2 regions of the Bacillus sp. 5w2 genome follow, and region 2 is predicted to be linked to the other one. Evidence: riboswitches for the same ligand, from Rfam matches in the RefSeq annotation. Region 2 holds a riboswitch; the other holds the start of a gene.
What was found. Region 2 has a riboswitch for S-adenosylmethionine ahead of ACXY7N_RS21845 (bifunctional O-acetylhomoserine aminocarboxypropyltransferase/cysteine synthase). Riboswitches for the same ligand answer to the same signal wherever they lie in the genome.
Positions count from the first base shown of each region.

Region 1 (7,516 bases), on a different contig from region 2:
TAAGAAAGTTATTTATATTTCAATGGGGACACTACTTGAAGGGCTCGAACCATTCTTTAATACTTGTATTGATACTTTCTCAAATTTTGAAGGGATAGTCGTAATGGCAATTGGTGATCGAAATGATATTTCAAAAATAAAGCAAGCACCAGACAATTTTATAATTGCTCCATACGTACCCCAATCAGAAATATTAAGTGAAGCAGATGTATTTATTACACATGGCGGCATGAATAGCGTACACGATGCTATTTATTTTAATGTCCCATTTATCATAATTCCACATGATAAAGACCAGCCGATGATAGCACAAAGATTAACTGAACTTGAGGCAGCACATAGGTTATTGAAAGAGCATGTTAATGCGCAAACTTTAAAAGAAGCGGTAACAAACGTTCTTTCAAATGAAAAGTATAAACATGGTATACGAAAACTAAATGATAGTTTTTTAGAATGCGGTGGTTCAAATGAGGCAATTGCAGCTATTAAATCTCTTTTAAATAAATAGTGTGGACAATATAAAAGCATAGAGGTTCAACCTTTATGCTTTTATATTATTATCCCGCAAACTGCACAGCAGTATTTGCATGTAAAAAAGCAGTATCAAAAACAGGAACAGTAAGGTCGTTTTGGGAAATAAGCAAAGGGATTTCAGTACAGCCTAGTAATATACCTTCTGCGCCATTTTGAATTAATGATTTTGTAATTTGTAATAGTTTTTCTTTTGATGTTTCTGAAATAATTCCTTTACTTAATTCATTTAAAATAACATGATGAATAAAATTTCTTTCCTCTTCATTTGGGATAATCGTCTCAATATTATAATTCGCTAAACGTGATTTATAGAAGTCTTGTTCCATCGTTTGTTTCGTACCCAATAGTCCGATACGCTTTATATTTTGTTCTACCACTTCTTTAGCACTCACATCACCAATGTGAAGAAGTGGAATAGATATTGCACTTTCTACTTCTTCAGCAAATAAATGGACCGTATTGGAACACATTAATAAACAATCAGCTCCGGATTTTTCAACCTTTTTTGCAACTGTGACTAATTCGTTTTTCACTTCTTCATATTGATGATTTTGTAACAAAGTAGTTACTTCAACAAAGTCCATGCTATATAAAACAAGCTTTGCATTTTGATCATATTGAGAAAGTGTAAGTGTATTAATATGTTTATAGTATAACGATGTAGATTCCCAACTTAGTCCACCAATTAAACCGATTACTTTCATCATACATTCCTCCCGAAACAATTTTGAATTCATTATTTCATAATTCCGATAAGAATACAATGATATAAATGTGCTATTTAACAAAAAATAAAAATAATTAGAAAACTATTGTAATTTATCTTTCTTAGTGCCATAATACGAATTACAAATTAATACTTATCCAGAGAGGTGGAGGGTACGGCCCTACGAAACCTCAGCAACCCCTATGTAAAATCATAGGAAGGTGCTAATTCCGCAGAGGACACAATGTGTTTTTTGGAGATAAGAGGATTCTTGAACGTGAAAGAAAATGACCTCTTATGCAAGAGGTCATTTTTTGTTGTATAGAAAGGGAGTGTCGATGCATAATTCATTTTTAAAATAAATATAGAGTAATAAAAGTTGACTAATATGAGAGGGGAATTGTAATGAACAAATTATCAACAAAGTTAGTAGCAGCAATCGGAATTGGATCAGCGTTATACGGGATATTAGGACTTTGGGGATTTTCTATTGCACCAAATACATTTATTAAACCTGCATTAGCTATTTTAACTGTTTTTGGAGCGTTATTTGGTCCAGTAGCAGGACTGTTAATAGGACTTATCGGTCATATCGTAACAGATACAATCGCTGGATGGGGTATTTGGTGGGGGTGGGTTATTAGTTCAGGACTTATCGGCCTTGCAATGGGACTCATTCAAAAAAGAGTTGGCTTTAGTGTGAAAAACGGGACGTATAATAAGGGAGATATTTCTTATTTAGCCATTACTGGGTTAATTGGTATTGTCATTGCGATTATATTTGCTGGGGCATTCGATATTATTGTGATGGGAGAACCGTTTGACAAAATTGTTATACAAGTATTAGGAGCAACAATTGCCGATGTTATTGTATTTTTAGTTCTCGGATTGCCAATTACAATAGGTCTAGCTAAATCTAATAAGAAACATACACATTTAAAAATTGAAAAGTAGGGATGTTAACATGCAACCAATTATTTCTTTTGAACAATTTAGCTTTCAATATGAGCATGCGGCACAGCCTACTGTAAAAGACATTACATTTCATATATATCCTGGAGAAAAAGTACTAGTTGCTGGACGAAGCGGTTCGGGGAAATCAACGTTAGCTCATTGTATCAATGGGCTAATCCCATTTTCTTATGAAGGATTTAGTACTGGTAATATTTTAATTGCCGGAAAAGATCCGAGGAAAGAGAGTATATTTGAACAGAGTAAACAAGTAGGAACAATTTTGCAAGATCAAGATGCTCAATTTATTGGCCTTACAGTAGAAGAAGATGTAGCTTTTTATTTAGAAAATGAATGTGTAAATCAAGATGATATGAAAAAGATTGTTTCGGACGCATTAAAAAAGGTAAAGATGCATACTTTTCATAAACAAAGTCCACATGAATTATCAGGAGGGCAAAAACAAACTGTTTCTCTAGCAGGTCTGTTAACGACAAATGCTGATATATTATTGTTCGATGAACCGTTAGCAAATTTGGATCCGCTAAGCGCCTTACATACAATAGAACTTATTCAAGATATACATAAACAATATAATAAAACAATTGTAATTATTGAACATCGAATAGAAGAAATGTTAAACCTGGATTTAGATAAAATTATTTTAATTGATGAAGGTGAAATTGTTGCCATAGGGACACCAGAAGAGATTTTAGCGTCAAATATATTACCATCTATTGGCTTAAGAGAGCCTATGTACATAGAAGTATTAAAGAGATTACATTTTGATAGTAATAATGATGTAATATACCCAATTGAAAATCTTCAAAGGGAAAATGTTAGTAGCGTAATAAATGAGTGGATGGAGAAGCAAGCTTTTTATAAAGATAGTCCTACAAAAAATGAATTATTGAATGTAGAGAATTTGTCGTTCTCATATCCTAATAAACAAAAAGTATTAGACAATGTAAATTTCTCTCTATATAAAGGGGAAATAGTAGGACTGTTGGGCCATAATGGAGCTGGAAAATCAACATTAGCTCATAGTCTTATAGGGATAAACAAAACAAAAAATGATAGGATTTTAATTGATGGAGTAAATATCAATTCTTGGTCTATTCGTAAACGCGGTGAGGTTATATCTTATGTGATGCAAAATCCAAATCATACGATTACACAACATACTGTTATAGAAGAAGTTTCATTCACATTAAAATTAAAAAGGGTTTCAAAGGAAGAGATTAAGCTTAGAGCGGAAGAAGCGTTAAAAGTTTGTGGTTTGTATCCATTTCGAAACTGGCCAATTCAGGCGTTAAGTTATGGACAAAAAAAGAGATTAACAATTGCATCTGTACTAACAACAAATCCGAAACTTATCATATTAGATGAACCGACAGCGGGACAAGATTATTATCACTATAAACAGTTTATGTCGTTTATTAGAAAATTAGCTGCAAAGGGAATATCGTTTATTTTTATCACACACGATATGAATCTCGTATTGGAATATACAGACAGAGCGATAGTTTTACATGAAGGGAAAATTATTGCGAATAATACCGCGTCTATTGTATTAGGGCATCTAGAAACGTTACAAAGAGCGAACCTAAGGGAAAGTTCTTTATACAAACTAATTAAATTTAGTGGGATTGCATTTCCTGAAAGGTTTGTAGAACTTTATTTTGATGTTATTAGGAGGGAGGAAGGTGTATAGTACATATTTTCATCGCATGGATGGAGCAGTGAAATTGTTGTTATTTATTTTCTGTATGACACTTACTTTTTTATTTTTTGATTTTCGCATATTGCTATTTGTATTTATGATTGGATGTATCGGACTTTTAGTTGCTAAAATTCCATTTCGTAAAATTTTTATTGTTTTTAGTGTTATATTTACATTTAGTTTATTAAATTCTGTCATGATTTTATTTATTACACCAACCCATGGATCTGAATTAATCGGATCATATACTTCATTTGTGTATATTGGATATGCAACAATTACATACGAAACCGTATTTTATGCAGCTACACTTTCGTTAAAGTATTTTACGTTATTACCATTTACACTTATATTTATTTATACGACTGACCCAAGCGAATTTGTGAGTAGCTTAAGTAAATTTCGTATTCATTATAAGATTACCTATGCAATAAATATTGCATTACGCTATATACCTGATATTCAGTCCGAATATAAAGTTATTAAACATGCACAAGAGGCGAGAGGAGTAGCTTTTGAAAAAGGTGAAGCAAGTTTATGGATTCGTATGAAAAACCGTGTCTTAATTTTCTGGCCGCTAATTATTCATTCACTAGATAGAATTGATACAGTTTCAAATGCAATGGATTTAAGAGGATTTGGAAAGAAGGATAAACGTACATGGTTTTATACAAATAAAGCGAAAAAAGGGGATTTCATGGCTTTATTTGTAGGTGTTTTTATTTTAATTATTGCAGTATATTTAAAGTTACATGTATTTCAAAACTTTTGGTATCCATTTTAAAGCACTCTCAAATGAGTGCTTTTACTTATTTTTATGTAGACATGCTCAAAAAAGGGATATTCACATAATGTATAATACGAACCAGTTAAAATGATCAACTACCTATTAGTTTTCAAACCAAAAGGAGGAGAAAATATGAGTTACGGTGGTTCTTGTGGTTTTGGTGGAGGTTTCGCTTTACTAGTTGTGTTATTTATTTTATTAATTATCGTTGGATGCAGCTGCTGGGGCGGAGGGTACTAATTTCTAATTAGTCTCCACAAATGTAAACTAAAAAAACATAGAAGATACTTATGTATCGAAACAAATAAAAAAGGAGCAATTATGCTCCTTTTTTATTTGTTTTCAGATGAGTTCGTATTACATTTCGGCAATGTAATTGTCAAAGTTGTACCTTTATTAACGAGACTTCGGATTTTTAAACTACCTTGCATCGTTTCAATAATCTTAACAGCAACCATTGTACCTAATCCTGTACCTTTTGTTTTTGTGCTAAAATAGGGTTCGCCAAATCGATTTATTTGCTCTTGTGACATACCAATTCCGCTATCCTCAATTCGTATTATAACTTTATTATTACTAATAGATGAGGAGATATGTAAAGTACCACCATTAGGCATTGCTTCAATACTATTTTTTATTAGGTTTAAAAAACATTGTTGAAAGTGCTGTTTATTACCAACAATTGATGCCCTAGAGAAATCTTTCGTAATATGTATTGTATTCATATTACATAAAGGTAAGATCATATTAATAACTCGAGTTAACTCTTGTTCTACTGAAATATGATCTAATTTTTCTGAAGCAGGTTTGGCAAATGTTAAATAATCATCAATAATTCCTTGGGCACGATGCAACTCTTCAAGTATATGTTCAATATACTCGTCTCTAGATTCTGGAGTTAAATTCGGTGTTTTTAAAAGTTGAGTAAATCCTTTTACGACAGTTAAAGGATTTCTTACCTCGTGCGATATACTAGCAGCGAGTTGGCTCACAATCTCCATTTTTTCCATTTTAATTAACTTCGATCGCATACATACTGCATCTTTTAAAACTTCATTAAAATAAATTACAAACAACATCAAAGTAGTTGGTAATATTATAAAATAAATAATGTATAAATTATTCACTTCAAAATCCGATAAAGTTAATACAATTACAGTTGTAAATATTGCTAGAAAAAATGTTAAAAACATTCCATAAGCTACTTTAACTTTTCTATTATACTTATTAAATTTTGCGGATGCGAACGCTGTAATGATAAACATTGTGCCATAAACGAGTATTGTTAACATACTAAATCCATAAAATGAAAATCTTGTAATTAATAAAATAGCAAACAATATTATACCGACAGGGAAGCCACCATAAAGCGTACCTATTATAACTGGTATTTGTCTTAAATCATGAATACAATTTTCATCCATATAGATAGGATAGCGCATACATAAAATAAGAGGGATACTCGTACAAAGTATAGTAAGTAGCTTTTTATATTTCTTCAAATAGCGCCCGCTATCAAATATAAAATAAAAGATAAAGATACTAATTAAAATGTAAAGAAGATTATTTAATACGTTTTGATTAATATAAACAAAGTCCATAATATTTGCCTCATTATTTTGAATTTCCTTTTCAAATATATTATACATGATAATAGTATAATATATATATTTGTTTAAATAATATAGGTTTATATTTTTTCAGTATTTGACACGTTTACCCACTCTTCATAAAATTCTTCAACTGATGCATATCGTTCAGTTCGGTTTTCATTTACAGCGCGATACGCTATTTCATATAAATCCCTACTTGCTTCCCATTTTGTAAAGGAGCGATCTTTTCCACCACCTAAGAGCACAAAAGCCATTGCGCCCATATTAAACACATTCGTTTTTTCGTCAATTATAGCGTTTAACTCAAATTCCTCTGGTGACATAAAACGTGAGGATCCCCATAGTCGTCCCATTGTATTTATATAGGGTTTCTTATTGTATAAATCTATATCACAAATCTTCGTCTCATTTGTATGAAAATTATATAAAATACTACCGTCATAAAAATCTATTGCTACATAGTTTTTCTTTTCAACATATGTATGGAAAGAAAAAATGGAATTTAAGGATTGAATCTGTTTCATAACAGATAAATGTTTAAATTTATAAAATGGAGAGTTTGGATTTTTATATTTATCAGGAGGCGGGAAACTCCAGTGTGAATGAAGACATTCTCCATCAAACCAATCAAAAATTAATACATATCCAGATTGAACTGGAAAATGTTCAATTAGTTTTATAAGCGAGTCATGCTTTAATTCCTCGTAAAGGGAAACTGATTTTTTTAATCTTTCAATAGCGTCGTTCATAGTTCCTTCATATGCAATTGTTTGTGCCCCTGCATATTTAATAAATTTCTTATGGCCATCTCTTTCTACACCGAAAGATAGATTGCCTGAATCTTGCTGGTCAAAAACCTCAAATACGGTTCCTAATTTCAATAGCCAATCAAAATTATGATGTTCTTTTAATTGAAATGTTATTTGATTCAACTGAATTTCAACTGGTTTAGCTTCCATAATATACCTCGCATTTATTATAATTAAGTTGTATATTTCAGTATTCGACATATTTTGTGAAAATCCTATGTTAATCACATGGAATTTTATAAATATAATAATAAATAATTATAAAAAGGTGAATAAAATGGAAAAACAAATCGTTATTAAACCATATCAAAAAGACTGGCATGAAGAGTATTTAATAGAAAAGGAGAAATTTATTTCATTATTCGGAGGAGAATGTATTGCTATTGAACACAT
Region 1 is NZ_JBTIWT010000016.1:81,397-88,912, forward strand. It holds gene ACXY7N_RS22500 (macrolide family glycosyltransferase) at 1-508, shown strand, start outside; gene ACXY7N_RS22505 (aspartate/glutamate racemase family protein) at 558-1,241, opposite strand; SAM riboswitch class I at 1,392-1,506, shown strand; gene ACXY7N_RS22510 (ECF-type riboflavin transporter substrate-binding protein) at 1,646-2,194, shown strand; gene ACXY7N_RS22515 (ABC transporter ATP-binding protein) at 2,205-3,905, shown strand; gene ACXY7N_RS22520 (energy-coupling factor transporter transmembrane component T family protein) at 3,898-4,698, shown strand; gene ACXY7N_RS22525 (YjcZ family sporulation protein) at 4,834-4,941, shown strand; gene ACXY7N_RS22530 (sensor histidine kinase) at 5,034-6,302, opposite strand; gene ACXY7N_RS22535 (protein kinase) at 6,392-7,273, opposite strand; gene ACXY7N_RS22540 (GrpB family protein) at 7,401-7,516, shown strand, end outside.
Region 1: linked by a shared signal. The riboswitch ahead of ACXY7N_RS22510 (ECF-type riboflavin transporter substrate-binding protein) and the one ahead of ACXY7N_RS21845 (bifunctional O-acetylhomoserine aminocarboxypropyltransferase/cysteine synthase) in region 2 are both predicted to bind S-adenosylmethionine.

Region 2 (7,516 bases):
ACCTATTAAGCAAGCTGCTTAATAGGTTTTTTATTAGAGGAGATACTACTTAGCATCCCCTTCAATTCGATAGTTTGCTTTCAAACAATCTATTTCTTCATACCCTTGCAATGTATGTAGAATGTACTCGTAATCAGCAAGAGACGCACGATGCGTTACAATTACAATTTCAGCTTTTCCTTTCTCTTCAAGCGGCATTTGAATTATCTTTTCAAAACTAACACCACGCTCAGAGAACAATGAAGTAATTTTTGCAAATACACCAATTTCATCTTTTACATGAAGTCTTAAAAACTTCTTCACAACAATTTCGTCTGGCTCTTTTAATACCTTTTTATACTGCGGGGATACCGCACTATTTCCGTTTACACCTAATCGAATATTTTGCATTACAGCTACTAAATCTGAAACAACAGCTGTTGCTGTTGGTAAACTTCCTGCACCTGGTCCATAAAACATCGTTTCCCCGACCGCTTCACCGTACACATATACAGCGTTATATTCATTTTGCACGGCCGCAAGAGGATGTGTATTTGGAAGTAGCGTCGGTTCAACTGTAACCTCTAATTTTTCACCATCCCGCTTCGCAAGACCGATTAATTTAATCGTGTATCCTAAACTCTTACTGTATTCAATATCTTCCTCTGTAATAGAAGTAATCCCTTTTACCTTCACATCTCCAAGCTCTACATTTGTAGAGAAACCAAGGGTAGCCAAAATTGTCATTTTTCTTGCCGCATCTAAACCTTCCACATCTGATGTTGGATCTGCTTCTGCAAATCCAAGTTGCTGAGCTTCTTTTAACACGTCGTTATATGCTCTCCCTTCATCTGACATTTTCGTCAAAATAAAATTTGTCGTTCCATTTACAATTCCCATTACTTTCGTAATAAGATCGGAAGAAAGTCCTTCTACGATACTTCGTAAAATCGGAATCCCTCCAGCTACACTTGCTTCATAAAACAAATCAGCTTTATTATCTTTTGCTACCGCTAAGAGTTCCGCACCATGTAACGCCATTAAATCTTTATTGGCAGTCACAACATGCTTCCCACTTTGTAAAGCTTGCAAAATATATACTTTTGCATCATCAATGCCACCCATCACTTCAATGACAACGTCAATATTTGGATTATCTAAAATTTCATTTGCATCTTGTGTTAATAGAGTAGAAGGTACCTCTACCTCTCTCTCTTTTTCAATATTTTGTACTAGTACTTTCGTTACTTTTACAGGACAACCTACTTGGTGTATAAGTCGCTCTTGATGATCTGTAATGATACGAACTACACCACTACCAACTGTCCCAAGACCTAATAAACCAACTTGAATTTCTTTCATAATACTGTCCACCCCTCAAAAATTGTGTTTAGATGAAATTATATGAGTAAAAAATCTGAAAAACAATGTTTTTTGAACATTCGGAAAAATATAAGCTGATCTTTACAAAGAAAACGTTACCACGTGTTACACAATCTTTTTATAGTACATAAGGGGTTTCTTGATACACGTAATAATTCAGCCAATTAGAGAATAATAGATTCCCATGGCTCCTCCACCTTACAAGTGGTTTCTCATTTGGATTATTATGCTTAAAATAATTTTTCGGCACATCAATATTTAACCCTTTTTGGCGGTCCCGTTCATATTCTTGCTTTAACGTATCACAACTATATTCACTATGCCCGAGCGCAAACACTTGTCTTCCTTCTTGCCCAATAACAAGGTGCACACCCGCTTCCTCAGAGTTTGCTAATAATGTTAATTCTTTCACCTCTCTAATATCACTCTCTCGTACTTCTGTATGACGAGAATGCGGGGCGAAAAACAATTCATCAAACCCTTGTAACAATTTCACATGTTGCTCACGGACTTCATGTTCAAATACACCGAACATTTTTTCCTTAAGAGGATACTTTGGAACGCCGTAATGATGATATAAACCAGCCTGTGCCCCCCAGCAAATATGAAGCGTAGATGTTACATTCTCTTTTGAATACTCCATAATACGTTTAAGCTCTTCCCAATAATCTACTTCTTCAAAAGAAAGAGTTTCAACTGGTGCTCCCGTAATAATAAGTCCATCAAATTTCTCATTCTCAATATCACGAAATGTTTTATAGAAACTCGTTAAATGTTCCTGTGCTACATTACGGGACAAATGCGATTCCATATGAAGCAAATGAACATCTAATTGCAACGGTGTGTTGCCAATTAAACGAAGTAATTGCGCCTCTGTTTCTTGCTTTGTAGGCATTAAATTTAATATAGCAATTTTCAATGCCCGGATATCTTGTGTTTCTGCTCGCTCCTTCGTCATTACAAAAATATTTTCCTTCTGCAACACTTTGCGAGCTGGTAAATCTTTATCAATTATGATCGGCATGTTCTTTGCCTCCGACTAGCGCTGCTTCTAAATCTGCAATAATATCAGAAACATCTTCTATACCGACCGATAAACGAATTAAATCTGATGTGACGCCAGCTAAACGCTGATCCTCAGCACTTAATTGTCTATGCGTTGTGCTAGCAGGATGTATGACGCAAGTTCGCGCATCAGCTACATGCGTTACGAGAGTTGCTAGTTTTACATTTGCGATAAATTCTTTCGCTGCTTCTAATCCCCCTTTAATGCCGAATGTTAAAACACCACTAGCACCTTTCTTCAAATACGTTTGTGCTAACGAGTAATTTTCATTACTATCTAATCCCGGATAATTCACCCATTCAATACGTTCATGGTTAGCAAGCCACTTAGCAACTGCGAGAGCATTTTCACTATGACGCTCCATTCTTAAATGCAGCGTTTCTAAGCCGATATTGCTAATATACGCATTGAATGGGCTCATACAGTTTCCGTAGTCTCTTAATAATTGAACACGTGCCTTCACAATATAAGCTGCTGCACCAAAATTTTGAACGTAACTTACGCCGTGATAACTTGGATCCGGTTCAACAAGTTCAGGATATTTCCCATTTGTCCAATCGAAGTTCCCTCCGTCAATAACAATGCCACCTAAAGAACTTGCATGACCATCAATATATTTCGTCGTAGAATGAACGATAATATTTGCTCCATGTTCAAATGCTTGGCATAAATAAGGAGTTGCTAATGTATTATCCACGATAAAAGGTACTTCCAACTCTTTCGCTGCATCTGAAAATTCTTTGAAATTTAGAACATTCATCGCTGGATTTCCTAACGATTCTGCATAAACAAGTTTCGTCTTATCATTAGCAAGGGCCACAATTTCATCAGCAGTTAAATTCGGATTAAAGAACGTAACATCAATACCAAGCTTACGCAAACTCACTCCAAATAAATTAAACGTTCCGCCATAAACTGTTGAAGAACAAAGCAAGTGGTCTCCGCTACTACAAATATTTAAAACGGCAAGCATAATAGCAGCCTGCCCAGAAGCCGTTGCAACAGCTCCTACACCACCCTCTAAATCCGCTAACTTTTGCTCAAATGCAGCTAAAGTAGGATTTCCAATACGCGTGTAGATATATCCTTCTGCCTCTAAATTAAATAGCGCCGCTAAATCATCCGAAGTATCGTATTTATACGTTGTACTTTGATAAAGCGGTAAAACACGCGGTTCACCATTCTTTGGTGTATAGCCACCTTGCACACAAATTGTTCCTTTTCCCCATGATTCTCCCATCTCTCATTCTCCTTTCTTTTATACAAAATAAAAAAACTGCTCCTTTCCTGAAAACAAGAAAGGAGCAGTTTGAAAACACGCTCTAAAGGCTCTTTCTTATCTTTCAGGATTATTACCTGCAGGATTTGGCACAATTCCGTTATACGGCTGTTGCCAAGGTTTCATCGGGCCTGTCCCTCCACCTTTTCTTGATAAGACTATGCAATTACCGTTGATTTTATAGCAATAATTTCCTAATGTCAATTGGTTTTTCTGAATGTTCAAAATTAATTACAAATAAGTTTACATGCATAACAAAAGAAATATATTCCATATTCATTTGAAAAAGACCTTTTAAAACCCCCGATTAATATATAGAATTAAATACGTAGTTTAACTGTATACATTCCAAATTCTCACGAGACCTCAATATATTGAATAAGCCAACCTCTCAAAAAGATACTATACATATTCATCTCATTTCGCAGTAGTATATTTAATCCTTTCGACATTAAAACTTACATAACGGAGGTATCACATGACAAATACAAAAGACATGCACTATATGCTCGTCCTATACGGCATTCTTTTAGGCTCTATAGTAGGAGCAACAGTCTGGTTATTTTTAGTTACAATAAATATCGGCATTCACTTTATTTGGGGATACTTACCTACTATTTTCTCTTCTCCCGCTTATTACACTATTTGTGTAACAACTATCGGTGGGATTCTCGTTGGTTTAACCCAAAAATACTTCGGCACATATCCACGTCTTATGCCGGAAGTAATGGGTGAATATAAAAAAACAGGTAGAATTGAATACCGTTTTGTACATAAAGCTACTTTAACTGCGATTATCGTTTTAATATTTGGAGCTAGCTTAGGTCCCGAAGCAGCACTTGTTGGAATTATCGGTGGACTTTGTACATGGGTAGGCGATCGCTTTACATTCGCCTTAAAAGGAATGAATGAACTAACAGAGGTTGGAATCGGTGCTACTTTAAGTGTAATTTTTAACGCGCCATTATTCGGTTATTTAGCTCCAAATGAAAATGAGGGTGAGCAAATTAACGAATTTTCTAAAGGAAAAAAAGCAATTGTATATTTAGCTACCACTTTCGCTGGTTTTTCCGTTTATTTATTACTTAGTAAATTTGATAATCGTGGATCCTTTATCGTTGATTTTGGGGAGGGTTCCCTATCTCTTAATGAATGGATTGCCTTTCTACCACTTGCTAGTATTGGTGCTATAGTTGGATTCTTTTATTTCAAATTAGAATTCACATTAGAGAAATTAATCCATCCCTTAAAAGAATATAAACTATCACTTGGAATTATCGGTGGTATTTTATTAGGAATTACAGGAACTTTTCTCCCGTACACGTTATTCTCCGGAGAACATCAATTAAAAGATTTAGTCGTTGAATGGAGCCATTTATCCTTCTGGGTACTACTTCTTTCAGGGATTTTAAAATTATGTATTACTGCTGTTTGTTTAAATACAGGTTGGCGTGGCGGGCATATTTTCCCGATTATATTTGCTGGATCTAGTATCGGATATGCTATAGCTTCCATTATCCCTATAGATCCAATCGCTTCGGTAGCCATCGTAACAACAGCAATTTCAAGCTATGCATTAAGAAAACCAATTGCTATAACATTACTATTGCTCATGTTTTTCCCGCTCAACTTACTATTCCCGATGCTTGGAGCGGCAGCGATTGGTAATGCATTTCCACTTCCTAAAAACAACGAAACTACAAGCTAATACAAATAGGCAGTAGGGACAAAAGTTCCACTGCCTATTTTCATTACACACGCTGCTTCAATATTGCATATAACTCTTCAAAATTTTGTACTTCATATGTTGGCACAATCTCGCTATTATTTGATTTCTTTTCTGGATTAAACCAACAAGTGTCAATTCCCGCTACATATCCACCTTTAATATCAGCGCTTAACGAATCCCCAATAATGAGCCCTTCTTCAGGAGCAAAATTAGGAATTCGTTCAAAAACATAATCAAAATACTCTTTCATCGGCTTTTGGAATCCTGTATCTTCGGAAACGAAAACATCTTGAAACAAGGTATGTAATCCTGCATTACGTAAACGTTTATCTTGCGTCTTAGAAATACCATTTGTCACTATATATAAATCGTACTCACTTTGAATTTGACTTATAAATTCAAACGCGCCTTGTATAAGTTGATTCCCTTCTTCTAAGTAACTGCGATAATTATTTTCGAATAATATCCCATCTACTTCTTCCCCGTATTCTTTAAACAAAATCGAAAACCGTGTATTTACAACTTCATCACGGTTCATTTTACCTTCTTCAAAAGCATCCCAAAGACTTTTATTAATTGTTTTATACTGCACTTCAACCTCGCTAGTTAGAGGAATCCCTTTCTCTTCAAAAAGCATACGTAACGCCATTTTCTCTGCCTTCTGAAAATCTAACAATGTATCATCTACATCAAATAATAGTGTTTTATATTTTTTCATAGGCCCCTCACACTCTCTTTTCTACAAAAACAAATTTACATAAATCGTATCATTCTTTCTTGTAAAAATAATAGGAGATATCTCATACTAAACATGAGGTGAAAATATGAAAGTCAGCAAAAATAGCAAAGAAATCTCTCATTCCATACAAAATTACAACTTCCACACTCTTTTTTCTTTTGATGTCTTACCGTATGCTGAACTACATTCCTTTCAAAAGAAAGAAAAGATATGTACTGAAGGGGTTGATGTTCCTTATCTTTATTACTTAATTTCCGGGAAGGCAAAAATATATATGAGTCACAAAAACGGAAGGGTCTCCTTAATTAACTTTATTCAAGCACCTTCGTTCATTGGAGAATTAGGGCTAATTGGCGTAGAATCCGTTACGAAAACGGTAGAAGTAATTGAAGATTGTATATGCTTAGCGCTTCCTCTTAAAGATTGCCAGCATCTTTTATTGCAAGATGCTATCTTTCTACAGAAACTATGCAAATTTATCGGCGAAAAAACAATTACCCGAACAGAAAGTTACGCCAAAAACAATAGTTATCCGTTCGAAAACCGGTTAGCAGCCTTTATTCTATTAACAGAACAAAGTAACAGTTATACCGAAAAACATACCGAGGCTTCAGAATACTTAAATGTCAGCTACCGTCATCTTTTATATGTGTTAAACCAGTTTTGCCAGCAAAATTATTTAAAAAAGGATGGAAGAATCTATTACATACAAGATCGAATTCAATTAGAAACACTGGCTGACGAACTTAAAATATAAAAAAAGTAGCATTAACGTTTACATGTTAATGCTACTTTTTTCGAGTGACGATTCTATTTTTAATTAAAATTTGCTTGCTACTTTAGCTGCTTCTTCAAGACCAGCTGTAATAATCTCTTCTGCTTTATCCGGGAATTGATTATGCCCTTCAATAACTACTGTTTCCATATTTGTTGCACCGAAGAAGCCCATCATGCTTGCTACATATTTAACAGCCATTTCTACTGCAGCTGCTGGGCCTTCAGAATATACACCACCGCGCGCGTTTAATAATGCAATCTTCTTATCTCCAATTAGACCAACTGGACCTTCTGGCGTATATTTAAACGTTTTACCAGCACGGTTTAAATAATCGATATATGTGTGTAGTACTGCTGGAATCGTTAAGTTCCATAATGGGAAACCGAAAACAACTTTATCAGCTTCTAGGAATTGATTTAAGTACTTATCAGCAACTGCTACTGCTTTTGCTTCTTCTTCTGTTAAATCAAATCCTTTACCTGCTTTGAATGTACCATTAATCATGTCTACGCCTACGTATGGTAATTCTTCTTTATATAAATCAAGTTCTACTACTGTATCAT
Region 2 is NZ_JBTIWT010000015.1:94,529-102,044, reverse strand. It holds gene ACXY7N_RS21860 (YczE/YyaS/YitT family protein) at 1-22, shown strand, start outside; gene ACXY7N_RS21855 (homoserine dehydrogenase) at 46-1,341, opposite strand; gene metA (homoserine O-acetyltransferase MetA) at 1,481-2,386, opposite strand; gene ACXY7N_RS21845 (bifunctional O-acetylhomoserine aminocarboxypropyltransferase/cysteine synthase) at 2,370-3,668, opposite strand; SAM riboswitch class I at 3,762-3,866, opposite strand; gene ACXY7N_RS21840 (chloride channel protein) at 4,186-5,415, shown strand; gene ACXY7N_RS21835 (YjjG family noncanonical pyrimidine nucleotidase) at 5,459-6,154, opposite strand; gene ACXY7N_RS21830 (transcriptional regulator YeiL) at 6,261-6,932, shown strand; gene ACXY7N_RS21825 (FMN-dependent NADH-azoreductase) at 6,996-7,516, opposite strand, start outside.